DNA from 3 places in the Rhodoferax sp. SPJ4 genome. Region 2 is predicted to be linked to each of the others. Evidence: predicted binding sites of a transcription regulator. Region 2 holds the regulator's gene; each other region holds the start of a gene.
What was found. Region 2 encodes LexA, which represses DNA repair genes until DNA is damaged. Its sites were predicted from a motif close to ACTGTATNNNNATACAGT; they were not measured.
Positions count from the first base shown of each region.

Region 1: the regulator LexA is predicted to act here: its motif matches at 1,573-1,590, upstream of recA (recombinase RecA).
Region 3: the regulator LexA is predicted to act here: its motif matches at 1,423-1,440, upstream of AC4BAR_RS10905 (LexA family protein).

Region 1 covers NZ_JBYZMN010000003.1:256,681-260,833, forward strand. Annotated here, with positions in the region: gene AC4BAR_RS12355 (sensor histidine kinase) at 1-256, opposite strand, end outside; gene AC4BAR_RS12360 (response regulator) at 253-927, opposite strand; gene AC4BAR_RS12365 (MarR family winged helix-turn-helix transcriptional regulator) at 956-1,450, opposite strand; gene recA (recombinase RecA) at 1,650-2,696, shown strand; gene recX (recombination regulator RecX) at 2,782-3,210, shown strand; gene AC4BAR_RS12380 (DoxX family protein) at 3,221-3,715, opposite strand; gene AC4BAR_RS12385 (HvfC/BufC family peptide modification chaperone) at 3,712-4,153, opposite strand, start outside.
Region 2 covers NZ_JBYZMN010000001.1:1,497,530-1,501,682, forward strand. Annotated here, with positions in the region: gene adk (adenylate kinase) at 1-603, shown strand, start outside; gene AC4BAR_RS07285 (asparaginase) at 667-1,605, opposite strand; gene lexA (transcriptional repressor LexA) at 1,720-2,397, shown strand; gene AC4BAR_RS07295 (hypothetical protein) at 2,516-2,809, shown strand; gene AC4BAR_RS07300 (D-2-hydroxyacid dehydrogenase family protein) at 2,878-3,885, shown strand; gene AC4BAR_RS07305 (type IV pilus assembly protein FimV) at 3,902-4,153, opposite strand, start outside.
Region 3 covers NZ_JBYZMN010000002.1:732,622-736,774, forward strand. Annotated here, with positions in the region: gene AC4BAR_RS10900 (Y-family DNA polymerase) at 1-955, opposite strand, end outside; gene AC4BAR_RS10905 (LexA family protein) at 970-1,368, opposite strand; partial or broken gene AC4BAR_RS10910 (type I restriction enzyme endonuclease domain-containing protein) at 1,825-2,112, shown strand; gene AC4BAR_RS10915 (type I secretion system permease/ATPase) at 2,580-4,153, shown strand, end outside.

The DNA of each region.
Region 1 (4,153 bases), on a different contig from region 2:
CGGAATCGTCGCCACGCAGCACGTCGCGGGCGGTGGGCGACAGGTTGATGCGGACCTGCTTGTTCTGCAGCGAGACCTGCTGGGCCAGCGCCTGCACGTTGTACTCCAGCGCGCGGTCGAATGGCTTGCCGGCAATGCCCTGGGCCACCAGCCAGGTCAGCACCAGGCTCACCGGCCACAGCAGCAGCAGCGGGGTGAGCATCCAGTCGAGGATCTCGCCGAACAGGGAGCGCTGCTCGCGCTGGAAGAGCTTCACCCCGGTATCTTCTCCAGGCAGTAGCCCAGTCCACGGACCGTGGCGATGCGGATTGGGCCTTTCTCGATCTTTTTGCGCAACCGGTGGATGTAGACCTCGATGGCGTTGTTGCTGACCTCTTCGCCCCATTCACACAAGCGCTCGACCAATTGGTCCTTGCTGACCAGGCGGCCGGCGCGCTGCAGCAGCACCTCCAGCAGGCCCAGCTCGCGGGCCGACAGCTCGACCATGCGGCCGTCGATGGTGGCCACGCGGCCGGCCTGGTCGTAGGTCAGTGGGCCGTGTTTGATGGTGCTGGTGGCGCCGCCCATGCCGCGCCGCGTCAGGGCCCGCACGCGGGCTTCGAGTTCCTGCAGGCTGAAGGGCTTGGCCATGTAGTCGTCGGCGCCGTAGTCCAGGCCTTTGACGCGTTCTTCCACGCCGTCGGCGGCGGTGAGGATGAGCACTGGCAGTGTGGCGCCACGGGCCCGCAGGCGCTTCAGCACCTCCAGGCCATGCAAGCGGGGCAGGCCCAGGTCAAGGATCAGCAGGTCGAACTCGGTGTTGGTCATCAGCGCCGCGTCGGCCTGGGCGCCATCGGGCACATGGTCAACCGCCGCGCCGCCGGTGCGCAGGCTGCGCAGCAAACCGTCGGCGAGCACCTGGTCGTCTTCGGCAATCAGTATCCGCATGCCCGTCTCCTTGTTCTGTCTTGTCGGCTCATTTTAGGTCGCGCGTCTCGGCACTGGCGCCGTAGCTGCCGGCGTAGGCCTCCAGGCCCAGCGCCACCACGGTGGCCACCTCCCTGCCCACCTCCTGGCGGAACTCGGCCTCGGCCTGCGCCACCGCCACCTGGAAAGCCCGCAGCCACAGCCGGCCGGTGTCGGTGAAGCAGATCAGCCGGGCCCGGCGGTCGCGCGGGCTGGCTTCGCGAGTCACCAGGCCCCAGGCCTCGCACTGGTCGACCAAATCCCCCATGGCCTGTTTGCTGATCCCAGCCTGCTGGGCCAGTTCGGTCAACCGCGAACCGTCCAGCGCCAGGTGGCGGGTGACATGCACATGGGCTGCGCTGACCTGGTGCCGGGCGGCCAGGTTGGACAGCGCCAGTGGCACCTCCACGCTGTGGGCCATCAGGTGCAGCACCCGTTCGTCAAAGCGCCGCATCGCATGGCCCAGCAGCCGGCCCAAATGGGTCTGGCGCCAGTCGGGCGCCATGGCCGGCGACGCTGCCGCTGGCGGGTCTTCGCAGGGCCAAGGAAAGGGGGAAGTCACCTGGTAAATGGTAAGGCAAACTGACCGATTAATCGTTTACTTCGATGCAACAAGCCCATTAAACTGCTGTTCAAGCATCCAGCCTGTGATTAACACCACTGGACAGTTTTCAGCCAACGCATTGATTTCAAAGGGGATTTTCATGGACGCACCGGTCAAAGGCACACCCGCCGCCAACAGTGAAAAAGCCAAGGCCCTGCAGGCCGCGCTGGCGCAAATCGAGAAGCAGTTCGGCAAGGGCACCATCATGCGCCTGGGCGAGGGCGAGGTGATCGAGGACATCCAGGTGGTGTCCACCGGCTCACTGGGGCTGGACATCGCCTTGGGCGTGGGCGGCCTGCCGCGTGGCCGGGTGGTGGAAATCTACGGTCCGGAGTCGTCGGGCAAAACCACGCTGACGCTGCAGGTCATTGCCGAGATGCAAAAGCAGGCCGGCACCTGCGCCTTTGTGGACGCCGAACACGCGCTGGACATCCAGTACGCGCAAAAGCTGGGCGTCAACCTGCAGGAGCTGCTGATCAGCCAGCCCGACACCGGCGAGCAGGCGCTGGAAATTGTGGACAGCCTGGTGCGCTCCGGCGCGGTGGATTTGATCGTGGTCGACTCGGTGGCCGCGCTCACGCCCAAGGCCGAGCTGGAAGGCGACATGGGCGACTCGCTGCCCGGCCTGCAGGCGCGGCTGATGAGCCAGGCGCTGCGCAAGCTCACCGCCACCATCAAGAAGACCAACTGCATGGTCATCTTCATCAACCAGATCCGCATGAAGATCGGCGTGATGTTCGGTTCGCCGGAAACCACCACCGGCGGCAACGCGCTGAAGTTCTACGCCTCGGTGCGCATCGACATCCGCCGCATCGGCACCATCAAAAAGGGCGACGAGGCCATCGGCAACGAAACCAAGGTCAAGGTGGTGAAGAACAAGGTCGCGCCGCCGTTCAAGACGGCCGAGTTCGACATCCTGTTCGGCGAGGGCATCAGCCGCGAGGGCGAGGTCATCGACATGGCGGTGGAGGCCCGCATCGTCGACAAGTCGGGCGCCTGGTACGCCTACAACGGTGAAAAAATCGGCCAGGGCCGTGACAACGCCCGCGAGTTCCTGCGCGAGAACAAGGCCTTGTCGCGCGAGATCGAGAACAAGGTGCGCGAATCGCTGGGCATCCCGCTGCTGGCCATGGCGGTGGAGGCCTGAGCACCCTGCGGAGGCGCGGCCTCCGCTTTTTTTGACCTTCCATCACCAAGTGACCCCCACTGGCAAATCCACCACACCGCCTTCGTTGAAAGGGCGGGCCCTGCGCCTGCTGGCGATGCGCGAACACTCGCGCGCCGAGCTGGAGCGCAAGCTGACGCCCCACCAGACCACCGACGGTGAGGTGGCCCAGGTGCTGGACGAATTGCAGGCCAAGGGCTTCATCAACGAGCAGCGGGTGCTGGACAGCGTGCTGCACCGCCGGGCCGCCGGCCAGGGCAGCCGCCGCATCCGTCAGGAGCTGCAGCACAAGGGCCTGGACACCGAGGCTGTGGCCAGCGCCATGGCCGAACTGGCCGCCACCGAGCCGCAGCGCGCCCAGGCGCTGTGGGCCAAACGTTTCGGCCGCGTGGCCACCGACCCCGCCGAGCGGGCCCGCCAGGTGCGCTTTCTGGCCGCGCGCGGTTTTGGCAGCGAGGCCATCCGGCGCGCCGTGCGTGGGCTGGACGACGACTGAGCGTGGACTGTCAGCGGCGCGGCCGGGCCCACCGCCCGTCAACCGACCAGCGCCCCGGCCCATAAACCGCCACCCCCAACAGCAGCGCGCCCCACAGCTGGTGTTGCTGCAGCGCGGCCGGCGCGATCTCGGACAGCGACAGCACCGCCACCCCATTCACCACCGACAGGCCCAGAGCCGCCAGGCGCCCGCCCAGGCCCAACACCAGCAGCACCGGCAACACCAGCTCCCCGCCGGTGCCGCACACCGCGGCCAGCTCGGGCGGCAGCCAAGGCACGTGGTACTCGTCGGTGAACAAAGCCAGCGTGGTTTCCCAGTCGCGCAGCTTGGTCAGGCCTGACAGGAAAAAGGCCTGGCCCACGTACAGCCGCGCGCCCAGCGCGGCCAGGGGCTGCAAACGGTCCAGCAACGTGGCGCCCCGACGGTAAACATCGCAGACACGCCGCACCCAGGAGGGGCTGGGCCGGGTCGGTCGGGACACCATGGAGGGGCTGTGGCTGGTCATGGGAAATCTCCTGAAACATCGAGGCGTTGGACACCCACCAGCAGCGCGCCGTGCACCGCCGGGGCCAGCCATTGGGCAAAGTCCAGCATGGGATGGGATTGCAGTGCCTGGGCCAGGCTGTGGCCGCGTTGCACCGCAGCCAGAAAGCCAGGCTCACCGGGCAGCGCTTCGCGCAACTGGGGGCGCCAGCCCTGGCGCCAGACCAGTGCGCATTCGGTCACCGGAGCGCCGGTAGCGGCGTGGTCGCGCAGCCGCTGGCCCACCGCGGCCAGGGTCGGCTGGCCGGTGCGGTGGGCCTGCAGCAGGCTCACCACCGGCCAGGGGCTGACCAACCATTGGGTGGTCGGCGCCAGCCGCAACCGCAGTGTGGCGGGGTCGGCCTCCACCAGCAGCGCCAAAGAGCCCAGGTCCACCTCGGCGTCGGGTGCGGTGGCGCTG
Region 2 (4,153 bases):
TTCATCTGCCAGAAGTACGGCATTCCCCAGATCTCCACCGGCGACATGCTGCGCGCCGCCGTCAAGGCCGGCACGCCGCTGGGCATCGAAGCCAAGAAGGTCATGGACTCAGGTGGTCTGGTCAGCGACGACCTGATCATCAACCTGGTGAAAGAGCGCATCGCCCAGTCCGACTGTGCCAAGGGCTTTTTGTTTGACGGCTTCCCCCGCACCATCCCGCAGGCCGACGCGATGAAGGCCGCTGGCGTCAAGCTCGACTACGTGCTGGAAATCGACGTGCCCTTCGACGCCATCGTCGAGCGCATGAGCGGCCGCCGCTCCCACCCGGCCTCGGGCCGCACCTACCATGTCAGCTTCAACCCGCCCAAGGTGGCCGGTGTGGACGACGTGACCGGCGAACCGCTGATCCAGCGCGACGACGACAAGGAAGAAACCGTCAAGAAGCGCCTGGAGGTCTACAGCGCCCAGACCCGTCCGCTGGTCGACTACTACTCCAGCTGGGCCCAGGCCGATGCCGCCGGCGCCCCCAAGTACCGCGCCATTTCCGGCACCGGCAGCGTGGACGAGATCAAGGCCCGCGCCTTCGCCGCACTGGCCAACTGAGCGGGCATCACGCCCCTCTGAAAGCGGGCTGCGGGCCCGCTTTTTTGTGGCTGCTCGCGGGCCTCAACCGGCCATCAGCGCCAGCATCAAGGCCACCCGGGCCTGGGCCGGGGGCAAGGCCACCGCGGGTGGCCAGGCGCCGGCCTCGGCCACCACCTGACCCAGCGGGCAACGGGTGGTGCGCCACACAATCACCCCGGCCGTCTCGGCCTGCTGCAGGGCCGCCACCCAGGCCTGGTGCAGCGTGCCGTTGCCGGTGCCGGCCACCACCAGCCCCTTCACCCCAGCCGCCACCAGCGCCGACACACCCTCGGTCCGCGCACCGGCGCCACTCATCAGCACCTCGACCCAGGGCCAGGCCCCCTGGCCGGCCACCGGCGCGACCACCGGCCAGACGGCGCGGCCCGCCAAGGGCCAAGGCCGCCTCTGCACCAGCCGCCCACCCACCACCTGGGCCAGCGGTCCGGCCTCGCCAGCACCAAAGGCGTCCAGCCGGGTCGGGTGCAGCTTGCGCACCTCGGACCCCGCAAACACCGCCCCGGCACACACCACCAGCACCCCCTGGGCGCCGGGGGTGCAGGCCACGGTGAGAGCGTCACGCAGGTTCTGCGGGCCATCGGCTTCCGGGTGGCTGGCCGGCCGCATCGCGCAAACCAGCACCACCGGTTTGGTGGGCTGCAAGGCCTGCTGCAGGAAGTAAGCGGTTTCCTCCACCGTGTCGGTGCCATGGGTCACCACCACCGCCTGCGTGTCGGGCTGGGCCAGTCCGGCCGTGATGCGCTCGGCCAGCAGGGTCCACACACTGAAGTCCAGGTCCTTGCTGTCGATCTGCGCCAGCTGCTCGCTGACCACATGCACACCCGCCGCCGCCACGCCGGCCTCGCTCAGCAGCTGCGCCACGCCGCGCACGCCGGCACGGTAAGTGGCACCTTCGCCAGCGGCGACGGCCTCGCCGGCAATGGTGCCGCCGGTGCCCAAGACCAGCACGGTGGAAGAGTTCACTTGCAAACTTTCAAAAACTGGTCAAAAATACAGTTACTGGATATCCAAACAGCCGATCCGCTAATCCAACGCGGGCCGGCCGACCCAGGCGACCAAGGAGCCACCATGTCCGACATGCAGCATTTTCCCGTGAAGCTCACCGCAAGGCAGCAACAAATTCTGGATCTGATCCAGAGCGCCATCGCCCGCACCGGTGCGCCGCCCACCCGCGCCGAAATCGCCTCGGAGCTGGGCTTCAAATCGGCCAACGCGGCCGAGGAGCATTTGCAGGCACTGGCCCGCAAGGGTGTCATCGAGCTGGTCAGCGGCACCTCGCGTGGCATCCGCCTGCAAGGCGAGACCTTGCGCGCCATCCACGAGTCGCGCATCAAGCAGTTCTCGCTGCCCCTGCCCAGCCTGGCCCAGCTGGCGCTGCCGCTGGTCGGCCGGGTCGCGGCCGGCTCGCCCATCCTGGCCCAGGAGCATGTGGACCAGACCTACCATGTCGAGTCCAGCCTGTTCCAGCGCAAGCCCGACTACCTGCTGAAGGTGCGCGGCATGTCCATGCGCGACGTGGGCATCATGGACGGCGATTTGCTGGCCGTGCAAATCACCAAGGAAGCCAAGAACGGGCAGATCGTGGTGGCCCGGCTGGGCGACGACGTCACCGTCAAGCGGCTGCGCCGCAACAAAAACACCATCGAGCTGCTGCCCGAGAACCCCGAGTTCAAAACCATCGTGGTCGAACCGGGTGAGCCCTTCGAGATCGAGGGCCTGGCCGTGGGCCTGATCCGCAACACCATGCTGATGTGAGCCGGCCTCGCCAAACACCGCCTGGCACTGAAATCACCCGTCCATTGAACCGATGGGGCGCTTCACCCGGCGCGCTTGGCGCCGAAAGCCCTTGTACCTCCCTGCTGAAAGCACCGTCATGCACTCGCTTCACCTTGCCGACTGGTCGCCAGTCACACCACTCCGCAGCCTGATGGCCTGGTTGTCCGGGCCGGTGGCCGCACCGGCCGCCCCCACTCGCAGCACCGGCATGGCCGCCCCGGTCTGTGTGGCCAAGCCCCGGTTGGTCGAACGTCGCAGCCGACCGCTGCGTGTGTTGCGGGTGCTGGACGGCCCTCAGGAGCGTTCGGCCGCCGGCCGCATGGTGATTTCCGGCCGTTTTGCCGACGTCTGCGCCGAACTGGACCGGCTGGCCGCCCAGGAAACCCGCTGAAGACCGGCTGACCGCGGCCGACGCCCGATGGGCCCGGACGGGCCCTGCCGTGCAGGCACAATGTTGGGATGAACATTGTGATTTTGGACGACTACCAGGATGTGGTGCGCAAGCTCAACTGCGCCAGCAAACTGGATGCGTTTCCGGCCAAGGTGTACACCAACACCGTCAAGGGCCTGGGCCAGCTGTCGGTGCGTCTGAAGGACGCGGAAGTCATCGTGCTGATCCGCGAACGCACCGCCATCAGCCGCCAACTGGTTGAAAAACTCCCCAAACTCAAGCTGATCGCGCAAACCGGCCGGGCCGGCAGCCACATCGACATTGCCGCCTGTACCGAGCGCGGCATTGCCGTGTCCGAGGGCCCGGGCTCGCCGGTGGCGCCGGCCGAGCTGACCTGGGCGCTGGTGATGGCCGCGATGCGCCGCCTGCCCCAGTACATCGGCAACCTGAAACACGGCGCCTGGCAGCAGGCCGGCCTGAAAGCGGCCTCGATGCCGGCCAACTTCGGCATGGGCGCCACCCTCAAAGGCCGCACGCTGGGCGTCTGGGGCTATGGCCACATCGGCCAGCTGGTGGCTGGTTATGGCCGGGCCTTTGGCATGCGGGTGCTGGTGTGGGGCCGCCAGGCCTCGCTGGAGAAAGCCGTGGCCGACGGCCATGAGGCGGCCACTAGCCGGGCGGCTTTTTTTGCCGAATCGGATGTCTTGTCGCTGCACCTGCGGCTGGCCGACGCCACCCGTGGCATCGTCAAGGCTGAAGACCTGGCGCTGATGAAACCCACGGCGCTGCTGGTCAACACCTCGCGCGCCGAGCTGATCGAGCCCGACGCCCTGCTGGCCGCGCTGAACCGCGGCAAACCCGGCATGGCGGCGGTGGACGTGTTCGAGAGCGAGCCCATCCTGCAAGGCCATGCCCTGCTGCGGCTGGAAAACTGCATCTGCACGCCCCACATCGGCTATGTGGAGCAGGACAACTACGAGATGTACTTTGCCGCGGCCTTCGACAACGTGGTGAACTTCATCAAGGGCACGCCCACCAACATCGTCAACCCTGGGGCCTTGCAGGTCCGGCGCTGAAGGCCGTCGGCCCGCCTCAGCGCGGGGTGCCCGACCCCGTGCCCTTGGGCAGGTCGAAATCCAGCCCCGGATCGTCGTGCACCGGTGGTTTGGTCAGCGTGGACAGGTCAATGTCCACCTTGGGCACCGGCTCGTGCGGCAACTCGGTCAGCGGCTGCAACACCGTGCTGGGCTGGTCGCGGTCCTCCCAGGAGCGGGCGCCACTGCGCCGGGCAGGCACGGCCACCGCCGGCATGGCCAGGGCCTCGTGGCCCACCGCACACAGCAG
Region 3 (4,153 bases), on a different contig from region 2:
GAAGCGGCACGACCACGCTTCGGGCGTACTGCCGGTCCTTGACCCGAAACGGGCTGGTTCGGATGAAGGTCTGCAGGCTGCCAGCCACGCTGTTTTGTTGCCTTAGCCTGATCGCTGCCCTGCAGGCGTACTCGGTGACTGCCTCGATCAATTCATTGAGCTCGGTCACTGGCCTGCCAAAGCTCCGGGTGCTGGCGATCTCCTTCTTGGGCTCTTGGACGTCCTCCAGGTCCACACAGGCAATCCCGCCGAGCTCCCGGACTGTGCGTTCCACCACCACCGACCAGGTGTTGCGTGCGATAGAGGGGTCCATGCGCTTCACATCCAGCACGGTGCTCAACCCCGATGCTTTCATGCTCTTCGCGATCCGAGGCCCAATTCCCCACACTTCACCAAGATCTGTCTTTGCCAAGATGTCGTCCAGTTCGCCCTCGCTCATCTCGCCAAAGTTGCAGACCCTGGCCAGGTGGCTCGGATAGGAGCCTGGTTTGCGCTCGGCCGACTTGGCCACCGCGTTGGCCAGTTTGGCCAGTGTCTTGGTGGGCGCGATGCCCACACACACCGGGATGTTCAGGCCACGCAGGATGTTGTTCCGCATGTCGTGGGCTCGGGCGCTGATGTCCCGGATGCCAGAGACATCAATGAAGCTCTCGTCAATGGAGTAGATCTCCTGGCGAGGCCCCAAGCTGGAGGCCAGGCGCATCATCCTGTCGGAGATGTCGCCATACAAGGCGAAGTTGGCGCTGAAGGCGACCAGGCCTTTGCTTTGAACCAGGTGACGGATTTCATGCCAAGGCTGGCCCATCCGGATGCCCAAGTCTTTGGCCTCATTGGATCTGGCAATCGCACAGCCGTCGTTGTTGGACAGCACCACCATGGGCCTGTGCTTGAGGTCTGGACGAAACAGCCGCTCACACGAGCAATAGAAGTTGTTCCCGTCGATCAGGGCGAACATGGGAGACGTGGTGGTCATGTCGCATGCTGCCGAACGGTGCTGGTCACCACGCCCCAGATCTCCAGGGACTGGGCATCCTTCAACACGATGTCCGGGAAATCAGGATTGGCTGCACAGAGCTTGACCACCCCGGCGCGTCGAAAGAGCTTTTTGAGAGTGATCTCCCCATCAATGACGGCAACAACAAGGTGGCCGTGCCTGGCTCGGATGGCTTTGTTGACCACCGCCACATCCCCGTCGTGGATACCCGCCTGAACCATGGATTCCCCAGCCACCCGGAGCAAAAAGGTGGTGTCTGGATCGGGAACAAGCACTTTCTCAAGCTCGATCCGGACCATGGCGTGGTCCAGAGCGGGGGAGGGGAACCCGGCTTGGACGCTGGCTCGGGCAATGAGCAAGGGAAGTTTGGGCACGCCCAGAAGCCGGCAAAGCTCTTTGGCAGAGGTTTCCGGTGTGAGCGACAATGGACTGTACATATATACAGTTTAGACCGCCATTGGTCGAACTGCAATCTGTCCCCAGAAACCAGACAATGCCGCTGATGAGCATGTTGACTGTGGCCCAGGCCGCCGAAATCGAGGCACTTGCGAGCCACTGGAGCCTGGGAGCGCTGATGAACATCCGCGACCCAGACGGTTTCGAGATGGTGCGACCGGCCGCTTTTGTCTTCGCATCAACCCATGGGATCACCTGGGTGGAGCCAAGCTACGCCGATCCCCACGGCGCTTCATCACCCAGCACGCATGAGGCGCTGGGGACAGCGTGCAGTCACCGAGAGGGATTCCAGGTCATCAGACCAGATGGCCGGGCGTACACGTTTCTGCCGATCCGGTCAGTCAATGAACCGGACGGCGACCCTTCGCTCGTTTGGTTTGACCGACGACGAAGCTCGTTTGTATGACGCGCTGGCCAACAACGAGTCAGCGGTCAAAGAGCTGACCGATGACACCTTGAAGAAGATTGCGCAAGAAATGACGGCGAACCTTCGTCAGAACATGACCGTGGACTGGGATCGCAGGGAGAGTGTGCGGGGCAGCCTGCGGCTGATGGTCAAACGCATCTTGCGCAAGCACAAGTACCCGCCGGACCAGGCCGATGCGGCAGTGGAGCTGGTGCTTCAGCAGGCCGAGGCGCTGGGTGAAAGCTGGGTCGTCTGAGAGGGAAGAGCGGTCGTAGTCACTGGTGCTTGGTGCCTTCTGTCTTTAAACTCTCTAAGACCGTCAAAAGCGGCAGTCACGATGCTCAGCGAAGCGAAGAATTCAAGTCAAATCCGGGCCGACTTTTGTGCCACTTTTGTGCCAGTGACTGACGGGACCTCTCGGGATTCGACGTGATTTCTCGGGATGAGATTTTTTGACTCCAAGCCTTGACAATCGTCTAAGTTATTGATCTAATTGAATTTTTAGGGATCAAGCGGGATTGCTTGTGAACTTTCAGGATGAGGCATCTTGGCCGTGGAATTGTCTTCACACGGCAGGGGTCGCAGGTTCGAACCCTGCACCGCCCACCAAAAGATTGGCCCCGCAACCTCACGGTTGTGGGGCTTTTTCTATTCCGGAATTAATGCAGTCCAGTGTAAGGAATTGTTCGATACACTGAAATCATGCAGCAAATTTCAGTGGAGATGCCGTTACCGAACGGCGCGCCAGCAAGTCCTGACCGGGACGCCCCCCGACCCAGCGCGCACGACGAGCTGTTGGCTTGTCTGATGATTGTGGCCAGGGCCCACGGCGAGGTGCTCACCCCCGAATCCATCATGGCTGGCTTGCCGGTGGAGGGCCATCGTCTGACGCCGGGCTTGTTTGAGCGTGCCGCCAAACGGGCCCACCTCAGCAGCCGCTGGGTGCGCACCGAACTCTCCGGTTTGAAGGATGCCTTGTTGCCAGCGGTGGTGTTGTTGCGCGGGGACCGTGCCTGTGTGGTGCTGGGTTTCAACGAGGCGCGTGACAGCCTGAAGGTGGTGTACCCCGAATTGGGTGATGCACCGGTGACCGTGCCTTTGGCCGACCTCAGTGCGGACTACATCGGGTCCACCATTTACGCCCGGCCCCGACTGCGATTCGACGCCCGGGCCCCGGAAGTGCGGGCGGGGCGGCACGGACACTGGTTCTGGAGCGTCGTGGCTGAGAGCCGTCCGCTGTACCGCGACGTGCTGCTGGCGGCTTTGTTGGCCAACCTGTTTGCCCTGGGGTTGCCGCTGTTCACCATGAACGTCTATGACAGGGTGGTGCCCAACCACGCGTTTGAGACTTTGTGGGTGCTGGCATTGGGGCTGCTTCTGATGCTGGTCAGTGACCTGGTGTTGCGCACCCTGCGCAGCCGTTTTGTCGACCTGGCCAGCAGCCGTTCGGACGTCAAGCTGTCGGCCTACATCATGGAGCGGGTGCTGGGCATGCGCATGGAGCAGCGCCCGGTGTCTGCGGGCTCGTTCGCCTCCAACCTGCGGGCCTTCGAGTCGGTGCGTGACTTCATCGGGTCGGCCACCGTGGTGGCCTTCATTGACCTGCCTTTCGCCGTCATTTTCATCGTGGTGATTGGCTGGATTTCCTGGCCCATGCTGATTCCACTGGTTCTGGGCGCGGGCATCATGCTGCTGTATTCCTGGGCGGTGCAGGGGCGCATGCACGAACTGGCCGAGACCACTTACCGGGCATCTGCACAACGCAACGCCACGCTGATCGAAGGCTTGGTGGGATTCGAGACCATCAAGGCCATGGGCGCGGAGTCCAGCATCCAGCGCAAGTGGGAAAAAAGCGCGGCCTTGCTGGCCCGGGTGGGCGCACAACTGCGTCTGCTGTCGTCGACCGCACTCAACACCTCGGCCTTCGTGCAGCAGCTGGTCACGGTGGCGATCGTGATCGTGGGGGTGTACGCGATTTCCGAGCGCGAATTGACGGTGGGTGGCCTGGTGGCCTGCACCATGCTGGCGTCGCGTGCCATGGCCCCGGTGGGGCAGGTGGCGGGTTTGCTGGTGCAGTACCACATCGCTGCCACGGCGCTGACCTCGCTCAACGAGATGATGCGGCGCGACGCCGAAAGGCCGGCGGATGCGTCCTTCATCAGCCGTGGCCGGTTGCAGGGCAGCATCGACTTTCGTGATGTCAGCTTCACCTACCCGGACCAGACAGAACCGTCGCTGCGCAACCTGAGTTTCAGCATCAAGCCCGGCGAAAAGGTGGCCATTCTGGGCCGCATCGG